One region of the Salimicrobium salexigens genome, then DNA from elsewhere that is predicted to be linked to it. Evidence: riboswitches for the same ligand, from Rfam matches in the RefSeq annotation. Region 1 holds a riboswitch; the other holds the start of a gene.

Region 1 (10,533 bases):
AGAAGCCCGCGGGAAGCATCAATATACGATATATACACTGGAAAATCACGTATGTTATCTCGACGAAATGCATCATGAGGAAGCGTACGAGGTGAAGATGTATATTCTGGATTACGATGCGAAGCGTGTGCATGCGTTCCTCGAGCTTTACGGGGAAAATGGCAAAAGAGCCGCTACGAGTGAGCAGATGCTGATGGGAATGGATCAGAGTGAAGGACGGCCAGCTCCTTTTCCGGAAGCGGTGTCTGCACAGCTTAAGGTATTCGCAGAATATCACACGCCTTCCGAGGCCCCCGAAGAAGCCGGACGGGTAATCGGTATCAGACGTAAAAAGTAATACAGTTCTGTGGGTTATTGAAACGAACAGGAAGACTTCCCATTCATTTTTTTATGAATGGGAAGTTTTTTTGTGGAAAAAATTATGGAATTTCCAGCATTATACTGAAACCTTGGGAAAGTATAATCGTGTCATTCCTTTTTTCAGATAATTATGATAATCTGATGTAACAGTTTAATCTGAAAATGTGAAAGGAGCCTGAGAACATGACTACATACCCGGCAACGCTGCAGGAAGAGCTGCTGAAATTTTTGAGGAATGATCAGGTGAGTGCGAACGATACCGTGCTCGCCAATCATAGCAAAGATGAATCTTACCACGAGTGGAGCACCCCTGATCTCGTCGTTTTTCCGGAGAAGGCGGAGGAAGTTAGTCAAATTATGAAAGCAGCTGAAACTTCAGGGGTCCCGGTCATTCCGTTCGGACTGGGCTCGAGTCTTGAGGGAAATGTGATCGCTTATGATAAGGGGATTACGATCGACTTTTCCTCCATGAATAGAGTAACGGAAGTGCGGGATAAGGACTTCCTCGTGAAAGTGCAGCCCGGGGTGACGAGGTCGCAGCTGAATAAAGAACTGAAAAAATATGGGCTGTTCTTCTCTGTGGACCCGGGAGCCGATGCTACGCTCGGCGGGATGGCCGCCACGAACGCAAGCGGGACGACTTCCGTGAAATATGGGGTGATGAAAGACCAGATCCAGAGTCTTGAAGTCGTTACACCGGGTGGAGATATCATTCATACCGGAAGCCTTGCCAGAAAATCTTCGTCCGGCTATGATCTCACCAGTCTTTATGTAGGCTCCGAAGGGACACTTGGCTGTATTACGGAGCTTACGCTAAGAGTGTACGGCATCCCTGAACATGTCATGGCTGCGAGAGCTTCTTTCCCGACCATCGATTATGCGGTGGGAGCAGTGATTTCCATGTTGCAGGCAGGGGTTCCGGTCGCCCGTGTGGAACTGCTGGATGAAGCATCGATACGGCAGGTGAACCGGTTTAATGACACGGATTACATAGAAAAGGCGACACTGTTCCTGGAATTCCACGGAAACGAAGCAGGATTGCAGGAGGACGTCGCCTTCATGGAAGAGATCGTATCGAGTCATAAGTGTGAAGCTATTGATTTCGAGAAAGATAATGCCGCCCGCGTGAAGCTCTGGGAAGCGCGTCACAATCTCGCCTATGCCTACATCCATGACAGCCCGGGCAAAAAAATGATGGTTACGGACGTCTGTCTTCCGATATCGGAACTCGGCGGGGCCATCCGGCACGGCAGAGAGAAGATGACGGAGCTGTGTCTTGATGGAGGGATTCTCGGTCATGTCGGCGACGGAAACTATCACGCCCTCCTTATGCTTGATATGGAAAAAGAGGAAGAACGCAGAAAAGCTGAAATGTTCAATGAAGAGATTGTGGAATACGCCCTGGCCCGCGGAGGCACCTGTACGGGGGAGCACGGCGTCGGAAAAGGGAAAATGAAGTATCAGGAAAGAGAGCACGGAAAAGCTCTTCCTGTCATGCAGGCGATTAAAGAAGCGCTCGATCCTAAAGGAATTATGAATCCCGGTAAGCTTATTCATAACGGAAGGGGGAACAGACAATGAAGGTGATCGAGTCCATCAGTCGCGTCGCCGGAAAATATTTTGCGCTGTGGGTCATAGCAGCCGCTCTTATATCTTTTTTTGTACCGGAAGTCTTTCTCGGTCTCGGGGCGTATATAACCATTCTGCTTGGAGTAGTCATGTTCGGCATCGGTCTTACGATGCAGCCGGTCGATTTTAAACTGGTCATGAAAAAACCGCTCCCGGTGATTGCCGGTGTGGCGGCCCAGTACGTACTTATGCCGCTGACGGCACTCGGAATCGCTTATTTGCTCAACTTGCCGGCGGAACTGGCGGCCGGTCTGGTCCTGCTCGGTTCTGTTCCGGGAGGCACGGCGTCGAACGTCATGGTATATCTCGCCAAAGGGAACCTGGCATTGTCTGTCGCGATGACTTCTTTCTCCACACTGCTGGCCCCGATTCTGACGCCTGCCATCTTACTGATGCTTGCAGGCCAGTGGCTGCCGGTGGATCCTGTGTCCATGTTTCTGTCAATCGTGCAGGTCATCATTGTTCCTATTACGCTTGGACTTCTCGTCAGGAAACTGTTTCCGGAAACGGTGGACAAAAGCGCCACGGCTGTGCCGCTCATTTCCGTACTGGCTATCATCACCATCGTCTGTGCGGTAGTAGCTGCAAACGTCGAGAGTATTACAAGTTCCGGACTGCAGATCTTTGCAGCCGTGATGCTGCACAATCTGATTGGCCTTATCCTAGGCTACGGAGCGGCTGTGTTGATGAGACTCGATGAAAGTAAACGGCGTGCCATCTCCATTGAAGTAGGTATGCAAAACTCCGGACTAGGCGTAGCACTCGCTACGGCACACTTCGGACCTCTCGCAGCTTTACCGAACGTGGTCGCAGCCGTGTGGCATAATATCTCAGGGCCCATTCTGGCCACCTTCTGGTCGAAGAAACCGGTGAGAGGAGAGGACGAGCCTGAAGTTGAGGAGGAGCTGGAGAGCAGAGTGAAAAGATCGGGAACATAAGAGGGGAAACGTTGCAAAAAATATTTATGGATACAGAAAAAAACACGAAGGCATCCCGGTATACGGTGTCTTCGTGTTTTAGTGAGTGGGAAGTCTTTGTCCGGTGATACGCCGCTTCCGCTGATAGGTTGAGAATATAACACCGCCCACTATCAGAAGAGCTCCGGCTATTTCCACGTCCGTGATGGGTTTGTGAAGCAGTACGAGTCCTGTAATCATGGCCAAAAAGGGTTCCAGGTTCGATAAGATGGAAGCTTTGGAAGCATCCACCTGTCTGATATTCGTATTCCATATGAGCGTAGCTATACCGTGAACGGTAATCGCGGTTCCGATCAGGAAAGCCCAGTCGAAAGTCGTGACACCGAATCGTATCGGATCGTCCCACATAAAGACGAAAGGGATGGATATGAGAAAGCCGATAATATTGGAATAGAGAGTGATAGGGAGCGGGTCTATGCGCTTCGAGAGCACGCGCGTCATTATGATCATTATGGCGAAGGTTATCATTGTCACTACTATCCATAATAGTCCTCTATCCACCTGTAAAACCGTAAAACTTCCTTTCGTAACCACGAGAAAGATACCGGTAATCGCAATTACCGACCCGAGCAGCATACGGATCGTCAATCTCTCTTTCAGGAATGTGGCCCCCAGAACGCCGGCTAAAATAGGCGTCGTGGCAAGAATGAGAGCGGACGTGGTCGGGTCTGCCGTTTCCAGTCCAACAAAAAAAGACCACTGGTTGATAAATACACCAATAATTCCTAAGACGGAAATCGCTATCCATTCTGTTTTACCTAAACGATTCACGCGTTTCTTTGTGAAGGACGCCAGACCGAGCAACAGCAAAACAATAAAGAAAAGCCGTAAAGACGTCAGAAATGCCGGGGAGAAACTCTGCAGCAGTATTTTCCCAAAAACGAAATTGCTGCCCCATACGACGACGCAGAAAACCAGCCAGGAATAAGCTTTAACATGTATAATCCAGTCTCCTCTTTCTAAAGTAACAACTTATATATTTTAAGCTTTTGAAACCCGTTTGTATACCTTTCCGCTTTGATGAAGAATAAATGATTTTCCAGGTAAAAGGGGCAGGAGTATTCGGGGAGGAAAGAATAAATGAAATATGGGGAAGAAAAAAAGATGGGGGTAATAATTACAAATGAATGAAATTAAAAAAATAGGTACGTTGTGTCCTTTGGATACTCAAGGGTACATCATCAACCAGGCTGCGCCTGCATATATTGATAATAAATTTCTGGAAGTCATCGAGCTCATTAACAAAAGCTGTCTGTCCGCTTTGCCGGGGGAAGTCCACAGTATTTATTTGAGAGGATCCGTGCCAAGAGGGGCAGAGGTGGAAGGTGTGTCGGATGTAGACGTAATCATCGTAACTCAATCCGATCCTGAAAACCTTGATTTGGGGTGGACGGAAGAGGCGACCCGGTTTATCGATCAGAAATATCCTTTTATCAATGGTGTTGAGCTGGGATTCAGTTCCCTCAGGGAAGTGAAAGAATACGAGTACTGCTCTATGATACCGTTCATTTTAAAAACTTACGGGGTCTGTGTGTACGGGGAAAACCTTATCAGTCAGCTTCCCGATTACAAACCCGACAGCTCTCTTGCTAACGAACATCTCTTTCATCTGTCCACTTTGATCGACAGAGCCAGACGCGAGCTTGAAGGGAATGAAGATACAGAGGATATTGAAGATTGCTGTTCATGGATTATGCGGATCATAGTGAGAGCCGGCGGAGCGCTTGTTATAATTCAGGAAGAGGCGTATACGAGAGATTTGTATCCGGCATATGAATTGTTTTCGAAGCATTATCCCGAGAAAGAGAAAGAAATGAGGACGGCTCTTTGGTATGCAATAAATCCTTCATCCGATTCTAGAGAAATAAAGAAGTTTCTGGATTGTTTTGGGAACTGGATCGAAGAGGAAACAGAAAATTGGCTTGATATTTATAACAAAGAAAGAAAAATCCATCTGCCACTTGCGTAATCCGGAACAGGAATTTGCGTATTCAAAAGTTGAAATAATAAGAACGATACGTACTATCCAAATGAAAAAGTCTGGGGGGTGATACACCCCCAAACCATGGAGCGTTACAGATAAACCTGTAAGGTTACTGCTAAGAACTCGATTAACAGAGCGGGCATTACACCACTTTAACCAAAATATCGGTGATACAGGGACCTGGCTTCCGCAACATCACTGGTACCATGCACCAGTACGCGTCCGTCCTGAAACAGGACAAGCCGGTTGGCACCAGTGGAGAAAGAAAGGAGAAACGGGTTTTGTTCGACCTCACCTAATGGAGAAAGGTCTTCGGCCGTTCGCTTCAGATCCGGTTTACGTGTGGAGGAGGGACGGATCTGGACTGTATCCCTCCCACACAGAACAGCTGTCCTGGTCTGGTTTTGATAATCCAGGAACGGATAGGAAGGGGAGGCGCCGCACGATGAACAATTATCGTTTTTAAGCATTTGCACATCAATAGAAGAGTGCTGATTGCTCCATAGATCGAAAGAAACGAGATTCTCACGTAACGCATCCCGGTTCCCGGTTAAAATCTTCAGTGCCTCTGCCCCCTGATGTGCCGTTACCAGTTGAACGATGGGGCTGATGATACCGGCCGTATCACAAGTTAAACCGCCGAGCGGAACCTGTTCCATCATGCAGTGGAGGCATGGGGTCTCCCCGGGGATAATCGTGTAACTGATACCGTAACTTCCGACGACTGCCCCATAAATCCAGGGGATATTGTGCTTCTGGGAAATATCATTCATAATCATACGGATTTCGAAATTGTCTGTAGCATCGAGCATCAGATCCACTCCGCCGATGAGCTCTTCCAAATTCCAGGGCGTCACGTCCGTAACGTGAGCTTTGATTCTCACATCCTGATTAATAGCTTCCAACTTCTCCTTCAGTGCAATAGCTTTTGGAAGGCGGTTCTGTGCATCTTCTTCAGTGTACAGCTGTTGTCGCTGAAGATTGCTCCATTCCACGTAATCTCTATCTGCAATCGTTATTTTGCCGGCACCGGCACGGGTGAACATTTCCGCTGTACTGGTCCCGAGAGCCCCGGCCCCTATAATTAGGATATGGGCCTGCTGTAATTTTCTTTGTCCGTCAGTGCCGATGGGGGAAAATAATGTTTGTCTCGAGTAACGCTGTTCCATCAGAAACTGATTCCTTCTTCCGGACTGCTGGCGGTAGCGTACCGTTTTTTTGGTATTTTTCCGGCCTCGAAACCGAGTCTTCCTGACTGCACGGCCAGTTTCATCGCCTCAGCCATTTTTACGGGGTCTGGAGAGCCGGATACAGCTGTGTTCAGCAAAATACCGTCCGCCCCGAGTTCCATGGCCGTGACCACGTCCTGTGGAGACCTTATACCTGCATCCACAATCACCGGTACGTGTGACTGCTCAATGATCAGACTCAGGTTCAGAGGATTGATAATACCCTGGCCGGAGCCGATAGGTGATGCCCCCGGCATGATAGCGTGAGCCCCGAGTTCTTCCAGCTTCCTGGCTAAAACCACATCATCAGATGTATAAGGGAGGACAATGAATCCTTCCTTCAAAAGTTCTTCGGTAGCTTTCAGTGTTTCCACCGGGTCCGGCAACAGCGTTTTTTTGTCCCCGATCACTTCCACTTTAATCATGTCACAAAGACCGGAGGCATAAGCCAGCTTGGCCGTTCGTACAGCTTCTTCGGCTGTATATGCCCCTGCCGTGTTCGGTAACAGGTCGTAGTTGCTGGTGCTGATTTTTTCCAAAAGATTGGGTTGGGAAGATTCAAAAATATCCATTCGACGGACGGAGAAAGTCAGTATTTCTGTTCCGGATGCATCTACCGCCTGTTTTTGTACATCGATATCCGGATATTTGCCGGTTCCGAGCAGTAAGCGGGAGTGAAAAGATTTATTACCGATAGTTAGCATGTCAACCACCTCCTACAAAATTAACCAGTTCTATTTTGTCGCCGTCTTTAACATTTACGGTCGAGTGATTTTCTTTAGTCAGAATGTTTCCGTTGTGTTCAACGACGACCGCCGGCCGGTCGGGTATGAAATAATCGATGACGTCGGAAACAGTTGTAATGTTATTTGATAATTGCACCGTCGTACCATTAATCAAAAGTTCCATAGAATCGCCTCCTTAACGTATCTATCACTGAATCTTAAAGGATTCATATACAGGTTTTCCTTCAATATAATCCGCCATGAGCGACCCGGTGATCGGAGCTAATAAAATACCGTTGCGAAAATGGCCGGCCGCTACCCACAACCCATCGATTTCCGGATGTTCCCCCATATAGGGGAGGCCTGTCTGTGTCTTGGGCCTGTGCCCGCTCCAAGCTTCGCCCCATTCCGCATGCTGCAGGTCAGGAATTAAACGGATAGCACGTTCCATCAGAGAACGCAGACCTCCGATGCTTACAGAATTATTCGGGTCATCAGGTTTTTGTGTAGCGCCGACAATGAACCTGCCGCCGGCCTTCGGTACGATATAACATCCAGGTGAAAATATGCTTGCCGTCGTCAGATGTTCTTTATGATAAACGGAGAAACACTCGCCTTTTACCGGATACATGTTCAATGTGTAGCCCGTTTTTTCGAAAAGCTCCCGGCTCCACGTCCCACCAGCAGAAATGACCGTTTGTGCCAAAATATTTCCGGAGGTTGTTTTGACTCCGGTTACGTGTCTGTTTTCGGTCAGAACATCCAGCACTTCCGTATGTTCCATAATCTCTGTACTGAATTCAACGGATGCATGTGCCAGTGCTTTTGTTAACGATGGGGCATTGACCTGGCCGTCTCCGGGCATGTAGAGTCCCCCTGTAACGGAGAGGTGGGAAAGACGGGGTTCTCTCTCCTGTAACCGGCTTCGTGAAAGCCATTCCGAACAATCTCCCGAACGTTGCTGACGTTCATTCTCCCGTTTTAACTGTTTCGCTTCTTCTTCGGTACGGGCGACTCTGACTATGCCATTTTGAATCAGTTCAATGTCTATGCCGCTGACAGATTCCAGTTCTTCTGCTAAAGAAGGGAACATTTCTCTGCTTTCACGAGCGAGCCGGGAGAGCGGGCTGTCAGGACCCACTTCGTTCTGCGCCCCCAGCATTCCGGCTGCAGCTCTGGAGGCTTTTTGTCCGATTTCCTCCTTTTCTATTATGAGCACGCGATAGTTTCTTTTAGAGAGTTGAAAAGCGATCGAGCTACCGATAACACCTCCGCCTGCAATAATAACGTCATACATTTCCTGCGCCTCCTTTGCGTATCGCTTCTCTGTAGGCCACAGCTTTTTCAACGGGATCATCAGCTAGCAGCACACCGGACAGAACGGCAACTCCACTGGCACCGGCTTCCATCACGACGTTGGTATTTTCCGGAGTAATTCCACCAATTGCTAAAACAGGCACTCTTACATGCTGCACGACTTTTTTCAGTTCTCTTATACCTTTAGGGGACAATCCGGGTTTCGAACTGCTGGTGAAAACGTGACCGAAGATTAAATAATCAGCGCCATCGTGCCAGGCTCTGACGGCTTCCTGTACGGAGCAGCCGATCGTCAAATCCGGATAAAGGCGACGAACTTTCACCTGATTCATGCTTGCATGAGTGAGTTGTACCCCTTTAGCCTTTACCTTGTCGGCGATGGTCGCCCGGTGGTTAAGAATAAGTTTATGCATGGGCATTCCCACGGAATAAAGCTGCTGGGTAAAACATATCATCTGTCTATCGCTCCATTCTTTTTCCCGGAGATGTACAGAATCCACATAGGGGAGCACCTGACCTATTATTCTCATCAGCTCTTCACCAGGCTGCTGACCAGTGGAGATGACATGAAGTTTTCCTATACTGTCCTGACCTGGTTGCTCAAGTTTCACTGAGACCCCCCTTTATCGTTTTTTGAAATTAAAAAAGTCACTTTCCTGGTAAAAGAAAAGTGACTTTGAACGTATGATTAAACAAAAAATAGCAAAAATATCGTCCGCACACTTCCCTTCGCCGGTATCAACCGTATCAGGTTCCGAGGGTCTCAAAGTCGATTACTCTGATCTCAGCCTTTTGAAAAGGCACCCCTAGTGATTTATATTAAATTGTAAGTAAAATTCTAACATTTGTACAAGTATTGTCAACAGTGTGTTTTTTAACATTCATTTTTATAGTTACTCCTGTTTTTCATAGCTTTCACATACCGAAGCTGTAAAAGCGTAATGTACAAGTTCGGGCAGCAAGTGTAACTGCTTCTACAACAGGGAATAGTAAGGGTGGATATCAAAACATGCCTGGCACCAGAAGGAGGAAGATATGATGACTGATAAACATTCGGAAAATGAAGAAACCCTTAAGCAGATCAAAGAACTCATCAAAGATGAAAAAGTGGCGATGCTGACGACCGTATCTCCGGAGGGCAGATTGAGTTCCCGTCCGATGCACACCCAGGAAGTATTGCTGGACGAGGAAGAATTCTGGTTTATCACGGAGAAAGATACAGATAAATACAGGGATATCGGTAATAACCCTTCGGTGAATCTGGCCTACGCCGGCAGTTCCTACGTGTCCATCAGTGGAACGGCTGAATTCGTGCAGGACGTGAAGAAGAAGAAAGAGTACTGGAATAAAATTGTCGAAAAAGTACTGAATGCTTCGGCCGAAGACCCGAACGTTGTGCTTGTAAAAGCGACTCCTGACGTTGCTGAATACTGGGAAGCAGGTGTGAACGTCAAAACCGTTAAAGAATTCGTGAAAAAGATGGCCAGCAGCAATTCCATGGACGACAAGAATAAACTGAAAGACACCGTCCATTTCGACGAAAATTCGAACTAGATACGATCATTTTTCTGAAAACAGAGAATCCCCGCCCGGAGCGTTGACTCGGGACGGGGATTTTGTTCGTATCGGAGGATGTTTCTGTTTAGTGACGACGAAGGTCTCAATGATTTTTAAGATACCACTTCCTTCTTAGCAACCATTGTGGCCGATTTCGGTTTAATGAACATGATACTCCCGATGAACACGGCTAATACATTCAGAAATAACGTAAGTCCGATGACTCCGGCGGCGTGAAGCGTCTCGTAAAAATAACCGTTAACTGCTAAAAGGACGACGACTGTTCCGAGTATTATACTGCTTTTTACAGGGCTGGCAGCAGATATTTTCCAGGTGCCGTAACTGAAAACGACAGTGAATACTATCATGGTAAGAATATTGACGCTCATCCCCACCCAGACCGGATGGATATTGAGAAAGAAATCCGACGGGTGCCAGTTGCTCAAATGATACCAGAGCAAGCCTGCTGTGAAGCCTCCGAACAGAGAACCGAGAACAGCTCTTTTTGTAACGAGCGGCCAGAACAGCGCAGCAACTACAGGAGCGAAGGTTGCGGAATTTCTCATCGTCCAGGCGAGTACGTTCCACCAGGCCGACTGTTCCGTACGCAGGAAGCCGAAGACAATCATCAGGCCTGTAAGGAGCAGCAGTGACCATTTCGTATACGTGACCAGCTTTTCGGGAGAAGCGTCAGGGAAGATAGCGCTCCCCACATCTTTTCCGAGACTTGTAGCGCCTGAGAACTGACACGGGGC
Region 2 (10,533 bases), on a different contig from region 1:
ATAAGCAAGGATTCCAATACCCGTAAGTATGAGAGAAGATGTCCATACTTCCGCATCTCCTCCGGCGATTTTTCCGGGTTCATAAAGCGAAAAGGGAGTGATGTTCCGTAACCAGTCGACATCGGTCACAATCTTTCCAATCATATTCATTCCGTAAAAAAGGAAGGTCAACCCGCCTGCTGTCGCTAACGCCGACCTCTCATCGTTCAGCAGGGAAGACACGAGGAAAGAGTACCCCCCTACTGCAAAAAATAACAAAAACCCCACAAAGTTGATCTGAAAAAAATCTTTCATGGCTATCGCATTCTGCTCATCTATCAGCAGTTCGCCGGCAGCCAGTCCCCCGCCGAAATTCAGGACATGTATAATGATAAGACCGCTCAGCAGAACCATCATCTGAGTAAAAGCAATCTGAACCCTGGAGATTCTGGTGGAAAGGAGATAAGCCATGGAACCCCGGTCCACAAGTTTTGCCAGCAACTGCACCGCACTCATTACGCTGAACACACCCAAAATAAGCAGGTAGAATAATCCGTAGTATTCCGCTGAAATAAACTGGCCATAGTTGCCGAAAGCTTCCAGTCCGAGAGCTCTTAATAGAGAATCAGGGAACAGTTCCATCATGCTTTCCATTTCATCGAGATTGTCCGCAAAGAGGGGGAACAGCGACGTCATAAGAACTACATAAATAGCGGAAACGAGACCGAAGCCGAGGAATAATTTAATATTTGATTTCATCATTTGTTTATAAAGCGGAAAATTCATGACCCGGCCTCCTCTGCATCATAGTAATCCATAAATATCTGTTCCAGACTCTGGGTGCCGGCACTGATATTTTTGACGCTGTACTTCGATAATTCGTGGATAAAATTATCAAAGTCCCCCTGGACTTCGACCCGTACGAATAACCCCTCCGTTTTTTTAATGGAAAGCCTGGATTCCTTCATAGCTTCAACATCTTCGGACCGGGTCAGTGTGACATCGAAGACCTTACGCTGCATGGATTGCAGTTCGTGTATATCCTTGACCGTAACAATCTCTCCATTCCGGATGATAGCTGCACGATCGCACGTTCGTTCAATCTCCGAAAAGCTGTGGGAGGACATCAGAAAGGTTTTTCCCTTTTCCTTCTCTTCCAGCACGAGCTCGACGAAAAGCTTTTGCATAAGGGGGTCCAGTCCGGAGGTGGGTTCATCCAGAATATATACATCGGGGTCGTGCATAAATGTCGCAACGATTCCGATCTTCTGTTTCATCCCTTTGGACATCTTCCGGATAGGAGCATCGGGATCAAACTGGAGACGCTGAATCAGGCTGGTCCGTTTGCTCTTGTCCGTGATCCCCTGCATTCCTGCCATCATATCGAGAAAGTCGCTCCCTGTCATTCCTTCGAGAAAAGCGATCTCCCCCGGTAAATAACCGATTCTTCCCCGTGCTTTCGCCTGATTCTTCCACGTATCATAACCGTCAATTACAGCACTCCCCTTTTGAGGTTTCATATACCCGAGGAGATGACGGATAGTCGTGGATTTACCAGATCCGTTAGGTCCGAGAAACCCGAACACTTCCCCTTCCTGTACTTCAAAAGAGACGTTGAAAATCCCTTTGCCATTCGGAAACCGCCGGGTAAGATTGTCGATGCGAATCATTGCTTACACCCCTTACTGTAGCAAAAAGACTGCTTTTTCTAAATTCTATTACTCTCTCCGGGATTGTCAATGCCTCCTTGTGGAAATTACTGATATTTTCGAAAAAACGGTTCAGATGGTGCAAAAGATTCTGGCTTTTGTTATACTGGTATCGTCCAAGTGAATAAGTAATCAACTACTAGGGGTGTCCGTGATACGGACTGAGAGGAAAGAATGACTTTCCGACTCTCTGGACCTGATCTGGCTCATACCAGCGTGGGGAAGTAGTCAACATACCATTGACGAACCGGGTCCTGTAATTCAGGACCCGGTTTTTTTGCTTCTTCTTCTGCCTGGGATAAAAGGGGGGAGAATTATGAATCGCACAAAACTGCTTACGACCATGGCTGTGCTTACTGCACTCGGAACGCTCGGGGCACAGATGCTGTGGTTTCCGGCCGGAATAGCAAAGGCCTATCCGGTCCAGCATGCCGTCAACGTCGTTGCTGCCGTTACGCTTGGACCGCTGCCGGCGGTGACGATAGCTTTCCTGATAGCTGTGTTGCGGAACCTGTTAGGTCTCGGCACTCTGCTAGCATTTCCGGGGGGTATGATCGGGGCTTTTGTGGCGGGAGTGACATATCACTACACGAAGCGTATCGGGGGAGCGGTAACCGGTGAAATCATCGGGACAGGATTATTCGGATCTCTTGCTTCCGTACCGATCGCCAATCTGTTGATGGGTACAGGCGCCGGGGTTTTCGCTTTTGTACCTTCATTCGCTGTAAGTACCGTGACCGGGGCGCTGATAGGCTGGATGGTCGCAGTCCGGCTGAAACAGACAGCTATCGTGACAACTTAATTATTTGAACTGCTGGGGGCGCGGATATCGCTGAGATAAGGTTTTGCCTTAGTCCCTTTGAACCTGATGCGGGTCATGCCGCCGAAGGGAAGCACTCTGCACATGGGGGCTTCCTTTATACTAAACGAGGAGGCTATTTTTATGTCATTTACGAAAGAATTAAGAAGAGAAAATGAAGATGTATTTCAGGCGATTTTCGATCACCCGTTTGTACAGGGTCTTGGCGAAGGTGAACTGCCGAAAGAAGCGGTGGCTCACTACGTAAAAGCGGACTATGAATACTTGAATACCTTCCTTACCCTTTATGGCACGGCCATTTCCCAATCCGACAGTCGGGAGGATATAACATTTTTTCATAATCAGATCGCCTTTGTGCTGGGGGATGAGATGCACCCACACCGCAATTTAAGCGATTACGCAGGCACCCCGTACGAAAATCTTCAGGGTTATCCGATGCCACCGACAGCGGATCATTATCGTGCTCACATGAAGAGTGTGGCCACAGAAGGTCTGCTCGGAAAAACAATTGCGGCTATGCTTCCCTGTCCGTGGACTTACGATGAAATCGGAAAAGAATTGAAACGGCGTTTCTCTCCGGAATCGGACCATCCTTTCTATGAGTGGATTGAATTCTATGCCGATGATTCTATTGCCGAAACCACCGGCTACATGATGAAACGTCTGGATGAGGAAGCGGAGCGGGCATCTCCGGAAGACAGGCGGAAAATGAAAGAAGCTTTCCGGAAAAGCTGTCAGTTGGAACTCGCTTTCTGGGAAATGTCCTATTCACTGGAAGAATGGCCTGCAGGAAAGGAGGCGGCGAGATGAGACCATATACAGCACTGACAATCGCAGGATCCGATTCCGGAGGCGGAGCCGGGATTCAGGCGGATATCAAGACGATGGAAGAATGGCAGGTGTACGGAATGTCTGTGCTGACTTCTTTGACCGCCCAGAACACTATGGGAGTCCGGGAGGTTCATCACGTACCTGTTCCATTCCTTACTGCTCAGCTTAAAAGTATTGAGGAGGATCTGCCTGTGGATGCTATCAAAACCGGAATGATTTCATCGAAAGAAGCTGCACGCACAGTAGGGGAATGGATCGGGGCCCGGCGGAAACCATACGTCTGTGACCCCGTCATGGTAACTGCGAGCGGTCATCCTCTTATGGAAGAGGAGACGAGGGAGGCGCTTTCCGAATATCTTTTTCCTCATGCTGATGTCGTCACTCCGAATATTCCGGAAGCGGAAACGCTGCTTAGGATGACTATTAAGACAGAAGCTGATATGGAAGAAGCGGCAGGACTGTTTGTAGAAAAACTCGGCAGCCGCGGCGCGCTCATTAAAGGCGGACATCTGGATGGAGAAGCTGTCGATGTATTGTATGACGGAGAAATTATGAGGACATACAGAGAAGCGCGCATTAAAACGGATAATACCCATGGCACAGGCTGTACGTATGCTTCGGCTATCGCGGCGAATCTGGCGCGGGGACGGACGCTTCCTGTAGCTGTAGAGAAGGCTAAACATTTTATTACCGAAGCTATCCGTCATTCTTTCGACCTCGGTTCAGGGAGCGGCCCTACGAATCACTGGGCCGGCAGAAGGGGGGAGGTCAAATGATGGAAGAGCGTGTAAGAGAAAAGAGACCGCTGGTTCACCACATTACGAATGAAGTAGTGATGAATTTCTCTGCGAACGGCCTCCTGGCATTCGGAGGGAGCCCGGTCATGGCGAAAGAAAGAGAAGAAGTCGCAGACATAGCAGGGGCGGCCGATGCTCTTGTATTGAATATCGGCACGCTCCGGAGCAGTGACGTGGAAACGATGATAGCAGCAGGAAAAGCAGCTAATGAGAAGGGTATTCCTATACTGCTGGACCCGGTGGGGGCAGGAGCGAGTACCTTCCGGAAAAATGCAGTCAGAAAAATAACAGAAGAGCTGGACGTAGCCGTCGTGAAAGGGAACGCCGGGGAAATCGCTGCTCTCGCAGACATACCACTGAAAGTGAAAGGTGTGGATTCGGAAGAAAGCGGAGATTCCACAGATATCGCCCTGAGGGCTTCGGAGAAACTGAACACCTGCGTAGTAGTGACGGGAGCAATAGATATAGTAGCGGAAAACGGCAATTATACAACGTCTTCCTACGGTTCTCCTCTGCTTACGCAGGTTACAGGGTCGGGGTGTCTCCTCGGGACGCTGATTGCCGCCTGTCTCACGGTTGAGGATGAAAAAGAGAAAGCGGTACTTTTTGCAGTGGAATTTTATAATAAAGCTGCGGAGAGGGCGGAAGCGAACTCCCATGGTCCGGGGTCTTTCGCCGTTTCTCTTCTCGATGAACTGGGGGGAGATGTATGAGTGATTATCTTCATACCTATTTCATTATGGGAAGCCAAAACTGTAAAAAAGACCCTGTGGAAACTCTGCGACGAGCCATCAGGGGAGGGATCACCGCTTTTCAGTTCAGGGAAAAAGGAGAAGGATCATTGATGGGCGCCGAAAAAGTCAAGCTTGGCCACCGTCTGCGGGAAGTATGCCACGAGCATGAAATCCCTTTTTTCGTAAATGATGATATTGAGCTGGCACGTGAATGGAAAGCGGACGGTGTTCACATCGGGCAGGAAGATACGGAAATAGAAAAAGTTAGAGATCGTTTCCCGGATCTTATAATCGGATTATCCGTATCCACCCCGGAAGAACTGGAGCAGAGCCGGTACGAGCTGGCAGATTATCTCGGAGTGGGACCCGTGTTCAAAACTTCGTCGAAGCAGGATGCGAAAGACGTAATAGGAATAGAAGGACTTCGGACGATTCAGAACAGAGCCGGCTTGCCGGTGGTCGCCATAGGGGGTATACACGAAGGTAACGTACAGAAAGTTAGAGAGACCGGTGCCGGGATAAGCGTTATTTCCGCCATCGCAAGTAATGAAGATCCTTTCAGCGGTGTGCAGCGATTATTATAGCAAAACCACTCCGGTCACTTCAGCAGTGACCGGAGTGGTTTTGTGTTTTAAGACCGATATATAAATGCAGAAACAAAAAAATCCTTCTACCTGGGCAGAAGGACAAGACAGCCTAAGAAGCTCGGACGAGTGATAAGTGCGTGCAGATGAGTCGTTCCGCAAAGAGGAATAACTCTCACTTTCACTGAACGATCCTCTATTATGTATCGACTGTATCTGTTCATTATACATAACAAAATTCGATACGTAAATGCATATAATGCTTTTCTGTAAACATCGGGCAAAGGTAATAGGTCAAATTGCTACAGGGGTTTCCTGGAAGCGTTTGTAGCAATCTGACCCGGGTTTCTGCTGCTGATCTGTTTTTTTCGGATTATTTACCTGAAGCATAACCGTAAGGGTTATGGCTGCGCCATCGCCAGGTGTCCTCACACATATCGGTAATGGATTTTTCCGCTTTCCATCCCAGCTTTTCCTCGGCTTTTGAAGGGTTTGCATAGCAGGAGGCTACGTCACCTTCGCGGCGGCCGGTCACTTCATAAGGTACAGAACGACCGGAAGCTGATTCGAAAGCCCGGACGAGCTGAAGTACGCTGTAACCTTCCCCGGTGCCGAGGTTATAGATTTCATGACCCGATCCCTGCATTGCTTTATCCAATGCTTTTACATGGCCGAGAGCAAGGTCTGTTACGTGGATATAGTCACGTACCCCCGTTCCGTCAACGGTCGGATAATCATCGCCGTAAACGGTGAGCTTTTCGTATTGTCCCAGAGCTACTTTTGCAACATAAGGCATGAGATTATTCGGAGTTCCATTCGGTGACTCGCCGATTTTTCCGCTCGGGTGAGCGCCGATCGGGTTGAAATAGCGCAGAATGGAAATGCTCCATTCGGAATCAGCGTTCCAAAGATCTGCCAGAACCTCTTCAATCATCAGTTTCGTTCTTCCATAAGGATTGATGGCAGACACCGGGAAGTCCTCCGTTATCGGGTTGAATGCCGGTTTCCCGTAGACCGTAGCGGAAGAAGAGAATATGATGGTTTTCACATTAAATTCGGTCATGACTTCCAGCAGTACGAAAGTAGCCGTCAAATTATTTTTGTAGTACGTGAGAGGAAGGGAGACCGAATCATTCACCGATTTGAGACCTGCCATGTGTATAACAGCTTCAATCGTGTGCTTCGAGAAAATCTCCTCGAGGGCACTCCGGTCCAGCAGGTCGTTTTCGTAGAATGTTATCGTTCCGCCGGTAATTTCCTCGACTCTCGCCAGGGACTCTTTTCGACTGTTCGACAGGTTGTCGATGACAGCAATGTCATACCCTTCGTTCAAAAGTTCCACGCATATATGATTTCCGATGAAACCTGCGCCTCCTGTAATAAGAATCATAGGCTACCCTCCTGTTTTTATTCTTATCCATAAAATTACATGAAAGAAGAAGTAAAAACAACCGGAATCTGATAATATAGAACTATATAAACTCAATTGAGTTTTTTTCGGAAAGTTCCGGCTTCCCGTAACTGAAGGTAGTCGGGAATGGTGGCATCATTCTACCATTCGTTATAATTTGTCGGTTCATGGTAATGTTTGAAGCGATTTGCAGTAGAAAGTCCTTTGCTTTCCCCGGGCTGCTGATGAGAAACTGTCAGTACTTCAACCCCATCCATTTCACGAACTTTCCGCAATTTATAGACTTGGTCCTGGGCCCACTCATCGTATACGACATCGCTGAAGTGGAAACCTTCCCACATAATACCATCTACGTACGGAGAGGAGGCGGTGGCCAGCGTATCGAATCCCCAGTTCTGTATCAGAGAAAGATCCGGGTGCCTGTCTTTGAGAAGAGTCAGCCAGTCCGTCAATCCTTCCCGCTGTGCGTGAAGAACCTGAGGGTCACCGCCATGCTCATTATCGATGTTTCCTACAGTATCGAGAAAAGCTCCGTCCAGTCCTTTATCGACAATCTGCTTCTGAACTTCGTCTGCCATAACTTTCTGATAGTGAGAGGAAGTTATGTCGGTCAGGTAGGAGTCCCATTCTTCGTAGTAAACTCGTTTACTATTGCGAACGAAGAAGTCTTCTTCTTTTAACTTCTGGAACAGCGGAGTATTCCACTGGTCGGCTTCCATCGTATTAATATACCCGTACACGAGCGTACCGTCTTTTCTTATTTCTTCTATCTGTTGGTTTGTGTAGTAGAAAGGCTCAATAATCATTACATCATACTCGCTCATCTCGTCTATAATCGCAGGAGTCGGAGCATCGTAATAGATTTTATAAGTTTCTATGTGAGCGAGGGGCGACTCTTTTGAAGCGGTGATACGATCCGAGACCAGAAAAGCGGAGAAAGCGAACAGCAGGGAAGTCAGCAGGTAGACGGGTAATCGTTTTTTTCTTTTCAAAGAACATTTCTCCTGTAAAAAAAGTATTTTTTGTAATTACTATTATATACAATTGTGACAATTAAATATACTTATTTCGAAAGTATTCCGAACGAACCAAAAAGGGGTGATGAGATGATTTACAGACAATCAAGCATAATCAGGAAATCCATTGAACTGATTCTGGTCATTGCAGGGTTGGGAATGATAGATCAAATACTCGGGTTAGAGATGAGAGAATGGACATTGAATCCTTTTCTTATAACGGTACTTTTATTTTCTCTCAGGTACGGTTTGACGATCGGTATAAGCAGTTTCCTTCTTGTGCTGGCTTACTATCTGGCGGATATGGTGATTGGAGGAGGGGACGTATTCCTTGTATTCTACAGCTTCGACCGTTTTATTAATGTCGCGCTATTGCTCCTGGTTGCCGTCATCGGAGGGATGTACGGCACAAGTTTCCGGGAAAGATATGAGTCTCTCAGTGACCGTAACTCCGAACTTTACGAAGAGAATGAAAACGTGAAAGAGGTCATCCAGTCCGTGGAAGAGTCAATGAAAGCGATGCAAAACCGCGTTCTGGAAAGCGAGTACACCTTGACCAGAATTTACCAGGTAGGAAAAGCGCTTGATCAGCCGACCCCTTATCTCATACGGAACGAAGCGATTGAGATCATTTCGGATTTATTTCAGTCCCGGGAAGTAGCCATCTATCATGTGGACGCATCATTCAGTGCGATGAGGCTCAGTGTGAAAAGAGGCGGGCCTGATGCGTTTTTGCAGACCATTTTCGTTTCCGGAGAGGATTCGATGCTTCAGAGATTATTTTCGAATAAAACGGTGACGATCCGTTCTGTTGAAGATGATGAAGACGCTCCGGTGCTGGCAGGCCCAATTATTCAAAACGGCAAAGTACAGGAAGTGCTGATCATCAACGATCTCGATTTTGAACGGTTGACGAATTATGAAATACAGATTCTTTCCGTTCTGCTGGATTGGCTTTCGGACCGGATTGAAAAATCCCGGGCATCTATGCAGAAAGAAGAAGAGAAGAAAATGTATCCGGGGACACGTATTTATTTCAAGGAAGCTTTCGAAGAAAAAGTCATCGAGCAGCAGGACCGTAAAGAGAAGTTCGATGTCGATTATAGTGTGATAGAGGTGCCGTACGTCAACGCCGGAACAGTGTCGAAAGTTGAAATGGAAATCATTTTGCGCTCTTACCTCCGGGAAGTGGATATAGTCGGGTTCGAGGAAGGCACCGGAGTGTTTTATTTCCTGCTTCCGGGAACCGGTCCGGAAAATGCCGGCATCGTAAAGGATCGTATACAGAAAGTTATGGATGAGAAGGTTGTGCAGTATGTTCAATAACTTCACACAACCGGTATGGATACTCACATTTTATTTTATTCACGGTGTTCTGGCTTTTCTTTTGCTGCTTTTTCTTCAGAAAAGGGCGGAAGAAGAAGAACAGGGAGTAGTGCTGTGGATTTTTACTGTAAGCTTATTTCTCCCTGTAATCGGAGAAATTTTTGGAGGGATGGTCTGGTATATGGCCAGACGCTTCGGCAGCAATGACATACTGGAATCATACGAGGAGTACGTTACTTATAAGCCGCCGATGCTGGAGCAGATCAGATATGAAGCAAGAGCAAGCTATGATATGCAGCCGTTCTCCGAGACTCTTACGGATTTTGAAGCACGATCTAAACAGGATGCGATTATGAGGCTGATAAATTCGGACGTCTCCAGAAAAGGACATTACGTAAATCTCGGACTAACAAACCAGAACTCGGAAATGGTCCACTACGCTGCTACCACCCGGAACCTGCTGATAGACAACCACGAGAAGGAAATTCAGCTCGCAAAATCGGAATACACTCCAGATGATACGACCAGATTAAAGACGCTGTTATCAGCCTATGAACGATTTCTGAAAAGTGAGCTGCTGGAAGGTCCTTCCCTTTCGAGACTCGAGAAGGAGTACAAAGGTTTCATGGAGGAAGAACTTGCTTCCGGCAATGACCGCCCCTTGCTCCTTGAAAGACTTGGAGAGTTTCATCTGTATCGGGGTGATCCTTCCACCGGAGTGGAAATACTCGAAAGTATGAATGAAAAGCACCCTCTTCAGGCCGAAGGATATCTGGTACTTCTCCGTTATTATTACGGAAGAAAAGATTGGAAAAAGATACGCAGCGTGCTGAGTGCCTTGAAAGAAAACGTCCCGAAGACCAATATACCGGAATCCAGACGTTTCATTGTTGAACATTTGCTGGGGGAAGAATTATGAAAAAACACACAATTCAATTGAGCATAACCTTCGCTGTACTGCTGATAGGCATGGTGACTATTCTGCAGCTCATCAGAATGGAAACGTTCCAGCAGTGGTTTCCTCCCAACTCCTCACCGGAGAATGAGTTCCCGGTAATGACTGCGGAAGAGCCGAAGAAGGGGGAGGAGGAACTCAAGGTATTTCTTCACCAGAATGAGAGTGACCTGTCCGAGGGAGCCATCGGAAATATGAAACAGGCCCTCGAGTATGCAAAAGTGCCATACGAACAGGTAGGCAGGGAGGAGATAAAAAACATTGCCCCTTCCCCTTATTCGATAATAGTTCTTGCCGGAGAACATTCCGAAGAGTGGCCGAGGGACGTTATCACCGAGTTTGTGGAAGAAGGCGGACGGGTGATGATCGCC

What was found. A riboswitch is a leader RNA that binds a small molecule or an ion and turns the genes downstream of it on or off. The one in region 1 is predicted to bind thiamine pyrophosphate.
Region 2: linked by a shared signal. The riboswitch ahead of thiW (energy coupling factor transporter S component ThiW) and the one ahead of BW931_RS07175 (thiamine phosphate synthase) in region 1 are both predicted to bind thiamine pyrophosphate.

What each region holds. Positions count from the first base shown of each region.
Region 1 covers NZ_FTOK01000005.1:29,753-40,285, forward strand. The annotation lists gene BW931_RS07130 (thioesterase family protein) at 1-337, shown strand, start outside; gene BW931_RS07135 (FAD-binding oxidoreductase) at 544-1,941, shown strand; gene BW931_RS07140 (bile acid:sodium symporter family protein) at 1,938-2,927, shown strand; gene BW931_RS07145 (DMT family transporter) at 3,006-3,908, opposite strand; gene BW931_RS07150 (nucleotidyltransferase domain-containing protein) at 4,090-4,935, shown strand; gene BW931_RS07155 (thiazole biosynthesis adenylyltransferase ThiF) at 5,103-6,119, opposite strand; gene BW931_RS07160 (thiazole synthase) at 6,119-6,883, opposite strand; gene thiS (sulfur carrier protein ThiS) at 6,885-7,088, opposite strand; gene thiO (glycine oxidase ThiO) at 7,113-8,201, opposite strand; gene BW931_RS07175 (thiamine phosphate synthase) at 8,194-8,832, opposite strand; TPP riboswitch at 8,929-9,039, opposite strand; gene BW931_RS07180 (pyridoxamine 5'-phosphate oxidase family protein) at 9,260-9,775, shown strand; gene BW931_RS07185 (sodium:solute symporter family protein) at 9,892-10,533, opposite strand, start outside.
Region 2 covers NZ_FTOK01000001.1:286,781-297,313, forward strand. The annotation lists gene BW931_RS01460 (ABC transporter permease subunit) at 1-765, opposite strand, end outside; gene BW931_RS01465 (ABC transporter ATP-binding protein) at 762-1,649, opposite strand; TPP riboswitch at 1,820-1,928, shown strand; gene thiW (energy coupling factor transporter S component ThiW) at 2,005-2,490, shown strand; TPP riboswitch at 2,495-2,597, shown strand; gene tenA (thiaminase II) at 2,632-3,318, shown strand; gene thiD (bifunctional hydroxymethylpyrimidine kinase/phosphomethylpyrimidine kinase) at 3,315-4,115, shown strand; gene thiM (hydroxyethylthiazole kinase) at 4,112-4,849, shown strand; gene thiE (thiamine phosphate synthase) at 4,846-5,454, shown strand; gene galE (UDP-glucose 4-epimerase GalE) at 5,828-6,844, opposite strand; gene BW931_RS01500 (glycoside hydrolase family 191 protein) at 7,006-7,857, opposite strand; gene BW931_RS01505 (hypothetical protein) at 7,972-9,207, shown strand; gene BW931_RS01510 (hypothetical protein) at 9,197-10,126, shown strand; gene BW931_RS01515 (DUF2194 domain-containing protein) at 10,123-10,533, shown strand, end outside.